DNA from 4 places in the Planococcus maritimus genome. Region 2 is predicted to be linked to each of the others. Evidence: riboswitches for the same ligand, from Rfam matches in the RefSeq annotation. Region 2 holds a riboswitch; each other region holds the start of a gene.

What was found. A riboswitch is a leader RNA that binds a small molecule or an ion and turns the genes downstream of it on or off. The one in region 2 is predicted to bind S-adenosylmethionine.
Region 1: it holds a riboswitch for S-adenosylmethionine, as region 2 does, so the genes downstream of both, BBI11_RS03075 (bifunctional homocysteine S-methyltransferase/methylenetetrahydrofolate reductase) here and metK (methionine adenosyltransferase) in region 2, are expected to answer to the same signal.
Region 3: it holds a riboswitch for S-adenosylmethionine, as region 2 does, so the genes downstream of both, BBI11_RS15880 (transporter substrate-binding domain-containing protein) here and metK (methionine adenosyltransferase) in region 2, are expected to answer to the same signal.
Region 4: it holds a riboswitch for S-adenosylmethionine, as region 2 does, so the genes downstream of both, BBI11_RS13585 (O-acetylhomoserine aminocarboxypropyltransferase/cysteine synthase family protein) here and metK (methionine adenosyltransferase) in region 2, are expected to answer to the same signal.

Annotation. Positions count from the first base shown of each region.
Region 1 is NZ_CP016538.2:585,128-588,991, reverse strand. Features, by position in the region: gene metH (methionine synthase) at 1-92, opposite strand, end outside; gene BBI11_RS03075 (bifunctional homocysteine S-methyltransferase/methylenetetrahydrofolate reductase) at 85-1,932, opposite strand; SAM riboswitch class I at 2,036-2,137, opposite strand; gene BBI11_RS03070 (DUF6920 family protein) at 2,243-3,076, opposite strand; gene BBI11_RS03065 (acyltransferase family protein) at 3,210-3,864, opposite strand, start outside.
Region 2 is NZ_CP016538.2:1,219,515-1,223,378, reverse strand. Features, by position in the region: gene BBI11_RS06190 (alpha/beta hydrolase) at 1-96, opposite strand, end outside; gene BBI11_RS06185 (gamma carbonic anhydrase) at 197-706, shown strand; gene metK (methionine adenosyltransferase) at 742-1,938, opposite strand; SAM riboswitch class I at 2,142-2,252, opposite strand; gene pckA (phosphoenolpyruvate carboxykinase (ATP)) at 2,490-3,864, shown strand, end outside.
Region 3 is NZ_CP016538.2:3,208,932-3,212,795, reverse strand. Features, by position in the region: gene solA (N-methyl-L-tryptophan oxidase) at 110-1,249, opposite strand; SAM riboswitch class I at 1,453-1,558, shown strand; gene BBI11_RS15880 (transporter substrate-binding domain-containing protein) at 1,684-2,496, shown strand; gene BBI11_RS15875 (amino acid ABC transporter permease) at 2,518-3,237, shown strand; gene BBI11_RS15870 (amino acid ABC transporter ATP-binding protein) at 3,237-3,864, shown strand, end outside.
Region 4 is NZ_CP016538.2:2,743,472-2,747,335, forward strand. Features, by position in the region: gene metX (homoserine O-acetyltransferase MetX) at 1-285, opposite strand, end outside; gene BBI11_RS13585 (O-acetylhomoserine aminocarboxypropyltransferase/cysteine synthase family protein) at 299-1,588, opposite strand; SAM riboswitch class I at 1,690-1,804, opposite strand; SAM riboswitch class I at 1,992-2,104, shown strand; gene BBI11_RS13590 (methionine ABC transporter ATP-binding protein) at 2,237-3,268, shown strand; gene BBI11_RS13595 (methionine ABC transporter permease) at 3,258-3,864, shown strand, end outside.

The DNA of each region.
Region 1 (3,864 bases), 630 kb from region 2:
GACAAATCAGCATTTTGAATCATCGTCCCCATCGCACCGTCTATAACTAAAATGCGTTTTTCCAGTTGCTGTTCAATTAAATGTTTAGGCATAGGCACGATCGCTCGCTTTCTCTAAATCTAGTTGTCGGATATAGCGGATCAATTCCACCGTCATGTCATAACGCACAAATGGCGTGATCAAATAAATGCCGTGGAACAATTGGGCTGCTGTATCGATCAATTCTTTCGCAATCTGAATGCCTTCCGCCGTCGCTTGTTCTTTATCATCGCCGCAAGCCCTCATGCGATCCAGTGCCTCTTCCGACAATTTGATACCCGGCACTTCATTGTGTAGAAAATCGGCGCTGCGTATGCTCGTCAGCGGCATAACCCCGAGGAAAATCGGTGTCTCGAGATGCTTTGTCGCCTCATGGATTTCGATGATTTTCTCTTTCGTATAAACAGGCTGCGAAATGAAATAATCCGCGCCAGCTTCGATTTTCTTCTCAAGTCTCGCGACTGCACGCTCGACGACACGGACATTCGGGTTGAATGCCGCGGCAACCGAGAAATTCGCCTTTTTCCGCAGCGGCTTGCCAGAAAACGAAATGCCTTCGTTGAGCTTTTTGATGAGTTGGATCAATTCCAGGCTCGATACATCATAAACGCTCGTCGCGCCCGGGAAATCGCCGACTTTTGTTGGGTCGCCCGTGACGGCGAGTATATCGTGGATACCTAGTGCGTCGAGCCCCATTAAATGCGATTGCAGGCCGATCAAATTGCGGTCGCGGCACGTAATATGCGCAAGAGGTCTGACATCTTGCTGGTGCTTGAGGATCGAGCCCATCGCCATATTGCTGATACGCGGCGACGCGAGTGAATTATCGGCCATCGTGATAGCATCGATGCCTTCCGCGTCCAATGCTTTAGACCCCTCGAGAAATTTATCGATTTCCAAATGGCGCGGTGTATCCAGCTCGACGATGATCGTCCGCTCGGTTTTTGCTTTTTCGTGCAAAGGCTTGTCTTTCAAGGCTTCTGCTTCGCGAATGACAATCGGCTTTTTCTCTTCGACTTTCTTTTCAGTGATCGGCTGCAAGTGACCGATGCGTTTTTTGACCGCTTCGATATGTTTCGGCGTCGTGCCGCAACAGCCACCGATAAGGCGCACGCCTTCTTCGCGCAACAGCAGCGCTGCACGGCCAAAATAATCGGCTTCTGATTCATAGACAATGCGCCCGTCTTCGATATCGAGGAGTGAGGCGTTCGGATAAGCCGATAAAAACGCTTTTTCCGGCAGTTCGACGCCTTCGAACGCCTGGATTGTATGGTGCGGGCCAAGACGGCAGTTGACGCCGACGATTTCTGCACCGAGTGCGTCAAGACGTTTCAAGCCTTCGTTCAAATTCATGCCATTTTGCAAAATGCCCGGTTCATGCATTGACAACTGGGCAATGAGCGGCGCGTCGGTCAATTTTTTTAAATGAGTAACGGTCGCTGCGAGTTCCTCGAAATCATAATACGTCTCGAGCAATAAACCGTCCGGATCGCCGGATAACAGGTGCTGCGCTTGCTGGTCAACCATGGCGACGATTTCGTCCAATGTCGCATCGCTTTTACGAATGCCGCGAATGCCGCCGATCGTGCCGAGCACAAACTGCCCGCTATCTTTTGCGGCTTTACGGGCGATGGCCATCGCTGCTTTATTGATCGACTCTACCTGATCTTCTAGCCCGTAGCGAGCCAGTTTGTGGGCATTTGCCCCGTATGTGTTCGTTTGGATAATGTCCGCTCCCGCCGCGATGTAATCACGATGAATTTTCTCGATCACTTCGGGGCGCTGGATATTCAGTTCCTCGTTGCAATATTCGATGCCGTACGAGTACAGCAATGTCCCCATGGCTCCATCCGCCGTCAGCATCCGTTTGTTCAATTCATCTAATAACATGATTCGTCCTCCTCCGGTTGATTTGCCATGCAGCTGCGGACGCATCGATATGAAACAAAAAAAGCCTTCCATGAAAAAGAAGGCTTTACGATATCGAACTCGTTCCTTTTCATCTGCCAGGCGTGTGCCTGCTGGAATTAGCACCTGACCTTAGTGGCTGGTTGCTGAAGCGTCATCGGGCCAGTCCCTCGACTTCTCTAGATAAGAATTCACTATTCAATTTTAAGTATTTCCACATGATACCCCCTGAGGTGATTTGGGTCAAGAAAATTTATCAAAAAACAACAAACTTTCTGTTAAATCCCCCACTTACTTACCAGGCATCCGGCACCCGCGGGTTGAAGGCGGCTTGCTCGACGGTAAATTTATACCAAGTGAAGGGTTTGCCATCGATGATCCATGTAATATCGACGCGTCTTGGCATTTCGATGCCGTCGATTATTTGCCATTCGTGCACTTCGGCGATGCATGGCAAGCGCTTGGCCTCTTCACCAATATCTTTATAGCGCATCGCCCGCGCTCGTTTCATGCGCCCAGATTCATCAAACTCGAAGGTGACATTGGCGGTCGACCCGTTATAGCTCATCTCGGCTTCCACGGATCGTTCACTGCTATTGAAAAAACGCACGTACGGGCTAAAAGCCAGTCCTGGCAGCCAGACCATCTCCATTAAAAAGCGCTGAAGTGCCGATTCATCACGCTTGCCGTCCGGAATCGCCCGGTTGATCGGCACCAGCCCCGCAAAGCGGATGCGCATGCCTGCACGGCCGTCACGGAAACTATCGGATCCGGTAACGAATAGGCCATCGATTTTCATGCGCGCTTTCCAATAAAACGATGGCGGTTCGACAAAGCTATATTGCTCAGCAGTCGATTCGGTCCATTCTTCCTGGTCAGGTTTGGTCTTCATCCAGCCCACTTGCTTTACATAAACGCCCATCACCTGCTCACGGCCGACTGCGCCGATCGTCTCCAGCCATTTGGCGATCGGTTTTGGCAGATGCGCCGTCCTCGCCTCTTCCACTTCGCCGGCATGCCGGACTTCCGGCCATGTCGGCTTGATAAGCCGCGTCATGTCTTTGTACTTTCGATAAGCCCCGTATGCTCCGAGTGATGTCAATGCTAAAATCGGCCATATGCGTTTCATGTCCCATACCCCTTTCCGATTTTGCTGCGCATTCCTTCGTAACTCTTTCGACACGCCCTTCATTTCCCCTGCACAAAGCGCCAATCGAAAAACGCCCCCGGAAGGCTAAGCTTCCGGGGGCGTTCGGTATTCATCAGTTTAAATTTTCAAGAGCCGGTTCGAGATGTTCTTTCAATGCCGGCCCCATCGTTTGCGAATACAGCGTCGTTAAATGGTGCTTATCGCGATATACCAATACATTGCCCACAACTGGCGGGCACGTATCGTCTGTACAGAAATACTCGGACATATCGGCAAACGTGACGTTGTCCGGAATGCCTTCCGTGTTTTCCCATGGCACGACATCCGCAAGGCCTTTACTGCGCTCAACCGAACATTCTTCTACGCTCGAACCATCAAGGCAGATCGTCGGATCGGTTTTCATACGCGGATTGTCGCGCACGGCAAAGATCTCCGCCACGCCTTCGAATTCTTTCCATTTATTGATGTAACCTTTTGGCACCGTATCTCCTGAATTTACCGTTGCTGTGGTAAAGATCAAATCAGGCGGCTCTGCCATCAAGCGTTCTTGCAAATTATCGTTCCAGGTCATGCACGCGTCATCCAGCTGGCCATCAAAATCGCCGCTTGAGAATCGGCACGCATCTTTGTTGTAAACATCGATGCGCATGTTCAGCTCTTCTGCGACAGCTTCAAGTGCCGGGAACCAATGCCCCGAATGCGAACCGCCCACGAGTGCGACGACATGTTCAGGATTTTCCGTGACGCCGAACGAACATTCTTTCAGC
Region 2 (3,864 bases):
TTCGATTTGCCATGCATAACGCTGATGTTCCTCATAGGCACTATGAATCAACACCACGACGCCTTTCGCTTCACCTTCTGCTTGCCACTTCCACATAACGCGCGCCTCCCTTATCCAGCTCGATCGATTGACCTTTTCCAATGTTTTGATACGATTAGAACTAATTACATCTTATCAATCTTAAAGGAGCTTTGCCATGATCTATCCATATAAAGACAAATCACCAAAAATTGACAAATCTGCATTTATCGCTGATTATTCGACTATAACAGGCGATGTCACAATCGGAGCTCATTCATCGGTCTGGTTCAATACCGTTATCCGTGGAGACGTTGCCCCGACCATTATCGGAAACAACACCAATATCCAGGATTTATCAATGTTACACCAAAGTCCGAACACCCCTCTTATACTTGAAGACGATGTAACGATTGGCCACCAAGTGACCTTGCACAGCTGCACCGTGAGAAAAGGCGCGCTCGTCGGCATGGGCTCGATAATCCTCGATGGCGCGGAGATCGGGGAAGGTGCTTTTATCGGCGCCGGAAGCCTTGTGCCGCAAGGAAAAACCATTCCAGCCGGCACGCTCGCATTCGGACGCCCCGCAAAAGTAGTGCGCGAATTAAACGAAGCGGACAAAACAGATATGGAACGCATCGTCCGGGAGTATGCGGAAAAAGCCGCCTACTATAAATCTCTTCAATAGAAAAAGCAGACGGAATTTTTCCGCCTGCTTTTTTCTTATGCGTTCGCTTGTTGTTTCAAAGCATCCGCTTTGTCTGTGCGTTCCCACGGAAGGTCGACATCCGTGCGTCCGAAGTGGCCATAAGCCGCTGTTTGTTTGTAAATTGGGCGGCGCAGATCCAACATCTTGATGATGCCGGCTGGACGCAAATCGAAGTTCGCGCGTACTAGTTCGATGAATTTATCTTCGCTGACTTTGCCTGTACCGAACGTATCGACCGCAATCGATACCGGATGTGCAACGCCGATTGCATAGGCAAGCTGCACTTCACACTTATCAGCAAGTCCAGAAGCGACGATATTTTTCGCGACGTAACGGGCTGCATAAGCACCGGAACGGTCAACTTTCGTTGCGTCTTTACCAGAGAATGCGCCTCCACCGTGTCTTGCGTAGCCACCGTACGTATCAACAATGATTTTACGGCCAGTAAGACCAGCATCGCCTTGTGGCCCGCCGATTACGAAGCGGCCAGTCGGGTTGATGAAGTATTTTGTCTCTGCATCAAGCAATTCAGCCGGTACGACTTCATTGATGACATATTCCTTCAAGTTGCGCTGGATTTGCTCCAAAGAAACTTCCGGATGATGCTGCGTTGAAATGACAATCGTATCGACACGCACCGGTTGATTGTTTTCATCGTATTCAATCGTTACTTGCGTTTTGCCATCAGGGCGCAAATACGGCAAGATTTCTTCTTTGCGCACTTCCGCCAGGCGGCGTGCAAGTTTGTGCGCCAAGCTGATCGGCAATGGCATCAATTCTTCTGTTTCGTTGGAAGCATAACCAAACATCAAGCCTTGGTCGCCTGCCCCAATTTCATCCAATTCCTTATCGGTCATCTGTCCTTCACGAGCTTCAAGTGCCACGTTGACGCCTGCAGCGATATCCGCCGATTGCTCATCGATTGCCGTTAACACAGCACTCGTCTCGGAGTCGAATCCGTATTTCGCGCGCGTATAGCCAATTTCTTTGACGGTTTGGCGGACAACTTTTGGAATGTCTACGTAAGTAGATGTCGTGATCTCTCCTGCAACAAGGACAAGTCCTGTTGTTACAGTGGTTTCGCATGCCACGCGTGCATTTGGGTCTTCTGTTAGGATGGCATCCAGAATTGCATCTGAAATTTGGTCGCAAATCTTATCCGGATGGCCCTCTGTTACTGATTCTGATGTGAATAATCGACGGTTTGTCAAAAAAAGTTCCTCCTTATATCCTGCGAGATTGCTCTCGAAATTGATACGGTACTCGTTTTCCCATGTCAAGTCCGTTTCCCTAGAGGGAATTGAACTTCCAGCTTTTTCAGCCTGCACACGAGGATTAAGGGCATTCCATAAAAAAATCCCTTCTCTCATCTTTAAGCAATGAGGAAAGGAATAATCATCATAAGCACCTTTCACTCTTATCGTCCAAGGCATACGCCTTGCTTCAGGTTGGGCACCATCGCTGCATAAACAGCAGGTTGCCGGGTTTCGTAGGGCCTGCACCCTCCACCAGCTCGGAATAAGAGTATCCGTTCAATTTCCCATCATACGGAATGAGTCAAGCGCTGTCAACGTTTTTAAAGGAAACGGTTGTCAGACTTTTAAGCATGCATCTTTTTCTACTATTGTATAAACACAAATCGCGAACATCGACAGATTTCTAGTTATTAGTATAGACTAATCATGGCAATGTGTTATACTAATGTTCGAATATACATCTTCCCCATTCATTTGGGAATAAACGAAAAGGAAGGTACATATATATGACTTCAGTGAACCTATCAAATGATTTGAAAGAGCTTGTGAACGGCTCGAATATCCATATGCAATTATCCGTTCCCCAATTGGTGGAAGCGGCAACATCCCGCGGGGAGGCTGTTCTTACGCGTGAAGGCGCTGTCAAAGCGGAAACTGGCAAATATACAGGCCGTTCGCCTAAAGACAAGTATATGGTAGAAGAGGCAATTTCGAAAGACAAAATTGACTGGGGCACTGTCAATCGCCCGATTTCCTCTGATATTTTTGAAAACCTATATGCTAAAGTCATCAATCATTTGAAAGAAAAAGACGCTTTGTATGTCTTCAAAGGCTTTGCCGGTGCAGATCCTGAATCGCGTCTGGCGATTCAGACGATCAATGAATACGCTTGGCATAACCTATTCGCCCATCAATTGTTTATCCGCCCTACTGCGGAAGAATTGAAGACGCATGAAGCTGAATTCACTGTCGTTTACGCTCCGACTTTCCACGCAGACCCTGCAGTGGACGGAACGGATTCTGAGACCTTTATCATCGTATCGATGGAAAAGAAAATCATCTTGATCGGCGGTACGGAATACGCTGGCGAAATGAAGAAATCCATCTTCTCGATCATGAACTATATCCTTCCTGAAAAAGACATCCTCCCGATGCATTGCTCAGCAAACGTCGGCAAAAACGATGATGTTGCTTTGTTCTTCGGCCTTTCAGGTACTGGAAAAACAACCTTGTCGGCTGATGAAGACCGCAAATTGATCGGTGACGACGAGCATGGCTGGTCCGATAACGGCGTCTTCAATATCGAAGGCGGCTGCTATGCCAAAACAATTAATCTATCACGTGAAAACGAACCACAAATTTTTGACGCGATTCGTTTCGGCTCGGTACTAGAAAACGTAGTGGTCGATGAAGATACCCGCATCCCGGATTACGATGACGGCTCGCTGACTGAAAATACGCGTGCAGCTTATCCGATCGATGCCATCGATAATATCGTCGTCCCTTCTGTTGCAGGACACCCGAAAACGATCGTCTTCTTGACGGCTGATGCATTCGGCGTATTGCCTCCAATCAGCAAATTGACGAAAGAGCAAGCGATGTATCATTTCCTTAGCGGTTACACATCGAAATTGGCTGGCACAGAACGCGGTGTCACGTCACCTGAAGCAACCTTCTCGACTTGCTTCGGCTCTCCATTCCTTCCGCTTCACGCAACCGTTTACGCTGAAATGCTCGGCGACAAGATCGATGAGCACGGTGCAGACGTCTACCTCGTAAACACGGGATGGACTGGCGGCGAATACGGCGTCGGGAGCCGCATGAAATTGTCCTACACACGCACGATGGTCCGCGCAGCAATCCGCGGCGACTTGAACGGTG
Region 3 (3,864 bases), 1.3 Mb from region 2:
TTCCCGCCCCACGGAAAGCGAGCGATAAGCTTCGGAAAATACGTCTTCTTAACTTTCTCGACAATCAAAAGGGTCTCTCCTTCATCATTAAGGAGAGACTCTTTTTAGCTCATAGTTTGAAACGGTTGAGTGAGAAGGGGCCGATGTCGAATTCGGTGTGGCCGTCTGTGGCCAATTGGCTCAACACTTCGCCCATGACGCTGCCGAATTTAAAGCCGTGGCCGGTAAAGCCGCAGGCGAAAATGACGCGCTCGTTGTCCGGATGGCGGTCGATGATGAAGTTATGGTCGTCCGAGACAGTGTATAAACAAGTTTTGCCTTGTTTCAACTCTCCGCTCGCTTCCGGCATATACAGGTCCAAGAATCTTCTTAAGTCGCCTTCATCCAATTCGTATTGCCCGAAGTTCTGGGTTTGTTCGTCCGGGTCGATTGGCTGCCCGCCGTCCGACCGTCCGACTTTTACGCCAGCGCCGTCGATGCTCGGGAAGCCGTAGAACATCATCTCGGGACCTTCCACAAAAAACCCCGGAAATTGATCGGCATCGTACATCTCCGGTGCTTCAAACCAGCCGACCGCTTTGCGCGTCGGTTGGATCGGCAATTGCAGGTCCGGCAACAGTTTCTTCGCCCAAGCCCCAGCTGTAACGATCACTTTTTCAGCATAGAAAACACCGTGCGCGGTAGAAATTTTCACGTGATCCCCTTCCTGTATATCGATGTGCTGGACGGGTGTATTCGGCACATAGTGAACGCCGTTTTCAAGCGCCAGTTTTTTGTAAGCACGGATGGCATTTTCGCTGTACAACACGCCTGCCTGTTCCTCAAAGCAGCCGATGAAATGCTCGGGCACAGTGAAGCCAGGCCACCTTTCCTGGATGGCGCCGCTGCTCAATATTTCGAGCGGCAAGCCGTAGCTATTGGCGGCTGCGATGCTTTCGAGCAGAAAAGAGGAGTCTTGCGGGCCGAGTCCGATGACCCCGGTCTTGTCGAACACCTTGTAGCCGGTCTGCTTCTCCAAGTCTTCCCATAATTGCTGCGCGCGCAACACTAACCTAACGTAATGCCTGCCTTCCCCGTAGGCATGGCGGATCAATCGTGTGTCTCCGTGATGGCTGCCGTTCGCATGGGGTGGGTCGAATGCATCGATCACCAATGTCTTCTTGCCTTGCTGTGCCAAAAAGGCGCCGGCGGCCATGCCCATCGTGCCGGCACCGACAATGGCGACATCAAAAACAGTTTCTTCGCTCATCTTGTGTTCACTCCGCTCTTGTATTGGATACATGCCGCCCCGAAGCCCGGCAGCAATGGAATATTAAATCGATGGTATGCAATCCGGCAGGCTTTGTCAATTTCCTCCTGAATTTTTATGCGGAATTTTGATTTATTTTCAAAAAGAGTTTGACAGCAAGGGCTATCTCAAATACTATCGTTAATATGTTAAAAAAATTAAATAACTTATCCAGAGAGACTGAGGGACAGGCCCTATGACGTCCAGCAACCATCATGTTCATGAGAGGTGCTAATTCCTGCAGGATGTATTCATTCTGAGAGATAAGAAATTGGTCAAAGCCTCTTTCCTATTGAAAGAGGCTTTTTTGCATCCAAAAACGGGAAGGGCGCTTGAAAAAGGCCAGGAAGTCTACTGAAACCATAAAAAATCGCATTCAAAAAGGAGCTTGAACCATGAAAAGAAATGCTTACGTAATCGCAACCGCCTGCTTAGTGGGGCTTGCCGGGGCACTAGCCGGCTGTTCGTCGGGAGAGACAGCAAACGCTGACGGAGACCAAGTGATACGCGTTGGGACACAAAATGACTATCCGCCTTTCGCTTTCGCGGATGACGCCAACCAATTGACGGGCTACGACGTGGACATGATGAAAGCCGTCGATGAACAATTGGACGGCTACACGTTCGAATATGTCGCTGTGCCGTGGGACAGCATGTTCCTCGCACTCGAGTCGAATAAAATCCAGGCCATCGCCGACCAAGTGGCGAAAACGCCGGAACGCCAAGAAAAGTATTTGTTCACCGATGAATCGTATTTCGCAGCGGAAACGGTCATTGCAGTAAAAGAAGGCCGCGAAGACATCCAAACGATTGAAGATTTGGAAGGCAAAGCGGTCGGGGCGTTGGCGGGCGATTCTTACACCTTATTGCTGGAGGAATATAACGAAACCGCCGCCGAGCCGATTGAATTGAAATACAGCGAAAGCGGTAACCCGTCGGAAATTCTGCAGGATGTGCAGAACGGCCGTGTCGACGCATACGTCAACGACCCGATCATGATGAACGCGGTACTGGAAAAAAATGAACTCGGCGTGGAGATTGTCGGCCAATCCTTAGTCAATGACGACATGGGAATCGTCTTGAAAGACGAAGAAAAAGGCCAGGAATTGAAGGCCTTGATTGACCCGATCTTGAAACAGCTGAAAGAAGACGGCACCTTGTCCGAACTGTCCGAGAAATGGACCGGCGGCGACTACATCCCTGAATAAGCTAGCGGAAGGACAGAGACAATGGAAAACTTACTGGATGTGAATTTCTTAATCGAGAGCTTTCCCGCCATCCTCTCCAGGCTGCCGGTTACGATCGGCATCGCAGTCGGCTCGCTGCTATTGAGTTTACTCATCGGCGTGGCTGCGGCATTGATCAAAATCTACAAAGTGCCTGTGCTGAGCGTCATCACGTCGATCTATATCTCCTTTATCCGAGGGACGCCTTTATTGGTTCAGATTTACCTGGTGTTTTACGGGATTCCGAAAATCATTTATTTTCTTCAGAGCGAATACGGCTGGCTTCAGTCGGCGGATGTCAATAGCATTGCCCCGGAATTCTATGCGCTGATGGCCTTTTCCATCAATTTGGGCGCGTATCTATCCGAGACGATCCGTTCGGCAATCGAATCGGTCGACCGCGGGCAGTTCGAAGCCGCCAAAGCGATTGGCATGACGCCTGTTCAGATGATGCTGAAGATCGTCTTTCCGCAAGCTCTGACGGTAGCGATCCCGAACCTTGGCAATATGTTCATCAGCACCATCAAAGACACTTCGCTCGTGTTCATCATCGGCGTCATCGATATCATGGGGCAGGCAAAAATCCTCGGCTCCCGGGGTTTGGCGTTCTTTGAAGTGTATATCGCCGTCTCGATCGTCTATTGGATCTTGTGCATTGCCGTCGAGCGCTTATTGGTGAAGATCGAGAAGCGTGCACGCAGATATGAAAGAGGGATTGCTTGATGATTAAATTAGAGAACTTGCATAAATATTACGACCGCCAGCATGTGTTGAAAGGCATCGATTTAACCGTCGAAAAAGGCGAAGTGGTGGCGGTCCTCGGGCCAAGCGGTTCTGGGAAGTCGACGCTGTTGCGCTGCATCAATTTTCTGGAAGATCCGACGAGCGGCATCGTGGAAATCGGTGGAAAGCGGGTGGATGCGGCGGCCGCTAAGAAAAAAGAAGTCTTCGCGCTCAGAACAGCAACAGGGATGGTGTTCCAGCAATACAACCTGTTCAAGAATCTGACCGTGCTACAAAATGTCTCCGTCGGTTTGACGAGCGTTAAGCGGATGAAAAAAAACACGGCTGACAAGAAAAGCATCGAGATGCTGGAACAAGTCGGCTTGTCGAATAAACTGAGCCATTACCCCGCCCAATTATCCGGCGGCCAGCAACAGCGCGTCGGCATCGCCCGGGCGCTCGCTTTGGATCCTGAAGTGCTGTTATTCGACGAACCAACGTCTTCCTTGGACCCCGAACTGGTCGATGAAGTATTGGCCACCATCCGCCGCGTCGCGGACACCGGAAAAACGATGTTCATCGTGACCCATGAATTGAGTTTTGCGCGGGAAATTTCGGACCGCGTCA
Region 4 (3,864 bases), 1.5 Mb from region 2:
TTCTGGATTGATGGACAGCGGCCCTGTCGACCCATTGCAGCCGCCGAGCACATTGAATGTGATGACTTGGAATTGTTCAGTATCCACCGCTTTTCCAGAACCGATCAGACCCGCCCACCAGCCTGGTTGATCCGCAGTTCCTACTGCGTATTGATCACCTGTCAATGCGTGGCAAACCAGAATCGCAGGTGCAGAACTTTCCCCGACACGTTCATACGCCAATTCTACTTCAGGCAATAGTTGGCCTGATTCAAGTGTTAGCTGGCCGATGGATACTGTGCTCATCCCAATCCCCTCCTTACGCGTTCTCGAGTACTGCCGCTTGAATGGCTTGCTCTAAATCAGCGATTAAATCTTCATGGTTTTCCAATCCTACAGACAAGCGAATCAACTCTTCCGTAACGCCAGTGTTTTTCAGCTCTTCTGCCGTCAATTGCTGGTGAGTCGTTGAAGCCGGATGGATGATCAATGATTTGGCGTCGCCAACATTCGCGACATGCGACCATAAATGAACGCCATCGATGACTTTGCGTCCTGCTTCTCTTCCGCCTTTGATGCCGAAATTGACGATCGACCCGTAGCTGTCTTTCAAATATTTATCAGCAAGTGTTTTCGATGGATGGCCTTCGAGACCCAGGTAATTGACCCACTCGACTTGCGGATGGCCTTTTAAGTATTCTGCAACTTTTTGCGCATTCGTCGCATGGCGCGGAATCCGCAGATGCAAGGTTTCAAGTCCCTGCAACAAGGCATGGGCGCTGTCCGCGCTGAGCGATGGGCCGAAATCACGCAATAGCTGGACGCGCAATTTGGTAGCGAACGCCGCTTCCGGCACGTCGATGCCAAAACGGATGCCGTGGTAGCTTTCGTCCGGCTCGGTATAGTTCGGGAAGCGTGGATTGTCCCAGTTAAAGCGCCCCGCATCGACCGCTACGCCGCCGATTGTCGTCCCGTGCCCGCCGATCCATTTCGTGGCGGAATGGATCACTACGTCTGCTCCAAATTCGATCGGATTGCTGACGAAAGGAGAAGCGAATGTGTTATCGATCAATAATGGAACTCCATTTTCGTGGGCGATATCCGCGACTCGTTCCACATCGAATACGTTCAAACTAGGATTTCCAATGATTTCGCCAAACAAGGCTTTCGTCTTGTCTGTAATCGCTGCACGGAAATTTTCAGGGTCGGTCGCATCAACGAATTTTACGTTAATGCCATAACGCGGCAAGGTATTGGCGAAGAGATTATACGTACCTCCATATAGGTTGCTGTCCGCAATAATTTCATCTCCCGCTTCAGCGATATTCAATACAGAGAATGCAATGGCGGCCATTCCGGAAGACAAAGCAACCGCTGCCGTTCCGCCTTCAAGTAATGCGACGCGTTGTTCGAATACATCGACTGTTGGGTTCATGATCCGCGAATAAATATTGCCCGCTTCTTTCAAGCCGAATAGGTTTTGTGCGTGCTCTGTATCTTTGAATACATAAGAAGTCGTTTTATGGACCGGTACGCCGCGTGCCCCTGTTACTGGATCGGGTTCTTGGCCGCCGTGTAAAAGTAGAGTTTCTGGTTTAAAGTTTGTCATTGTTCATTCCTCCTGTTTTTGTGATCGGTTATTCGGATTTGAGGAGGACAGAAAAAGACCCTCTTCAGAAAGAAGAGGGCCGTTAGTTACGGATTTGCCTCCTCTTATCTTTCAGCGACGCAAATGCGCACTGTAGGATTTAGCACCTTTCCAGACATGAGCCTGTTGGTTGCCGGGCATCGTAGGGCCTATTCCCTCCGCCTCTCGTGATAAGAGTATTTAGTTTTTTTTTTGCTTGTGGAACAGTATAGAGTGCAGCGATACTTAAAGTCAAGTGTATTTTTCTAAAAATTTAAACTACTATATAAACGAAATTTCCCCCAAAAAAATTTTAACAAACATGTTGACTTTTTCGCTATTTCAAAATAGAGTAGGAATCACGAATTGAATAGCTTACATCACTTTCTTATCCAGAGAAACCGAGGGACAGGCCCTATGACGTTTCGGCAGCAGATTCGCAAACCAGCGAAAACTGTGCTAATTCCTGCAAATGCTCTAGCATTTGGAAGATGAGAATGAGATGGTTTCATATTTTGGAGCCCTCTTTTTTCTTGCGCATAAGAAAAAAGAGGGCTTTTTGTTGTTATTTCAAGAAAGTGTTCGTTTGCACTCATTCGAATCGTTATTTGCAGCCACAGGAGGGACACCATGATTCAATTTGAAGCAGTCAAGAAAACTTATGTATCCGGAAAACAGCAAGTCCATGCACTCAATGGCATCGACTTGACCGTTGAGACCGGAGAAATTTACGGCGTCATCGGATTCAGCGGCGCTGGAAAAAGCTCGTTGATCCGCACCGTGAATTTGCTCGAACGCCCATCAACAGGGCGCGTGCTGATCCACGGAGAGGATATTTCCACGTTGAGCGCACGCAAAATTCGCGACACACGAAAAGACATCGGCATGATCTTCCAGCATTTCAATTTGCTGAATTCAAAAACCGTGCATCATAATATCGCGATGCCACTGCTTTTGGCCAAGACACCAAAAGCGGAAATCGATCGGAAAGTAGCTGAGCTTTTGGAATTTGTCGGACTCGCCGACCAGGCCAAAAAATACCCGGATCAATTATCCGGCGGTCAAAAGCAGCGCATCGGCATCGCTAGAGCCTTGGCGACCAACCCGTCCATTCTTCTTTGCGACGAAGCAACGTCTGCACTCGATCCGCAGACGACCCAGTCTATCTTGGATCTACTGCGCCGGATCAACAAAGAATACAATATCACCATCTTGCTCATCACCCATGAGATGGGCGTTATCCGTGAAATCTGTGACAAAGTGGCCGTCTTGGAAGAAGGACGCGTCATCGAGCAAGGCAGCGTGTTTGAAGTATTCACCAATCCACAGCACGCGACGACAAAGCGCTTTGTTCGTTCTGTCATGAATGACGAGCTGCCCGATTCGTTGCTCGAACAGATTCGCCAAAACGACGGCACTCGGCCCATTTATCGTGTGCAGTTTACCGGAAATTCAGTCGGCCAGCCGTTCATGTCAAGAGTATCGCGTGAGTTTCAGCTTGATTTGAATGTGTTGTTTGGCAATATTACAGAACTTCAGGGCATTCCATACGGCAATTTGATCGTTGAATTCGATGGCGCTCTTGCAGAGATCGACCGCGCCCTCGCTTCGATTCGTAAAGATAAGATTCAAGTAGAGGAGGTCCAACAATATGCAGGTTGATCAATCACAAATTTTAGAAGCTTTATGGGAAACGCTTTATATGACCGGCGCATCCTTCGTATTCTCCCTTGTCATCGGCTTGCCGCTTGGTATCTTGCTGGTCGTTACAAGAAAGGGCCATCTACTCGAAAACGAAGCTGTATTTAACGTATTGAACATTGTCATCAATATTTTCCGCTCAGTGCCATTCATCATTTTGATGGTTGCCATCATTCCGCTGACACGCATCATCGTTGGTACATCAATCGGTACAGCGGCAGCCATCGTCCCGTTGGTATTTTACGCCGGGCCATACATCGCCCGACTCATCGAAAACTCTTTGCTCGAAGTCGATAAAGGCGTCATCGAAGCCGCCCAGGCGATGGGTGCTTCTCCCGGACAAATCATTTTCCGATTCCTGATCCCGGAAGCGCTCAGTTCACTTGTTTTGGCGTTGACGATCGCTATCGTCGGCTTGATCGGCGCATCCGCCATGGCAGGTGCCATTGGTGGCGGCGGGCTTGGCGACTTGGCCATCACTTACGGCTATCAGCGATTCGACACAGTGGTCATGCTGTTGACGGTCGCCATTCTCGTTGTCTTAGTCCAAGGCGTCC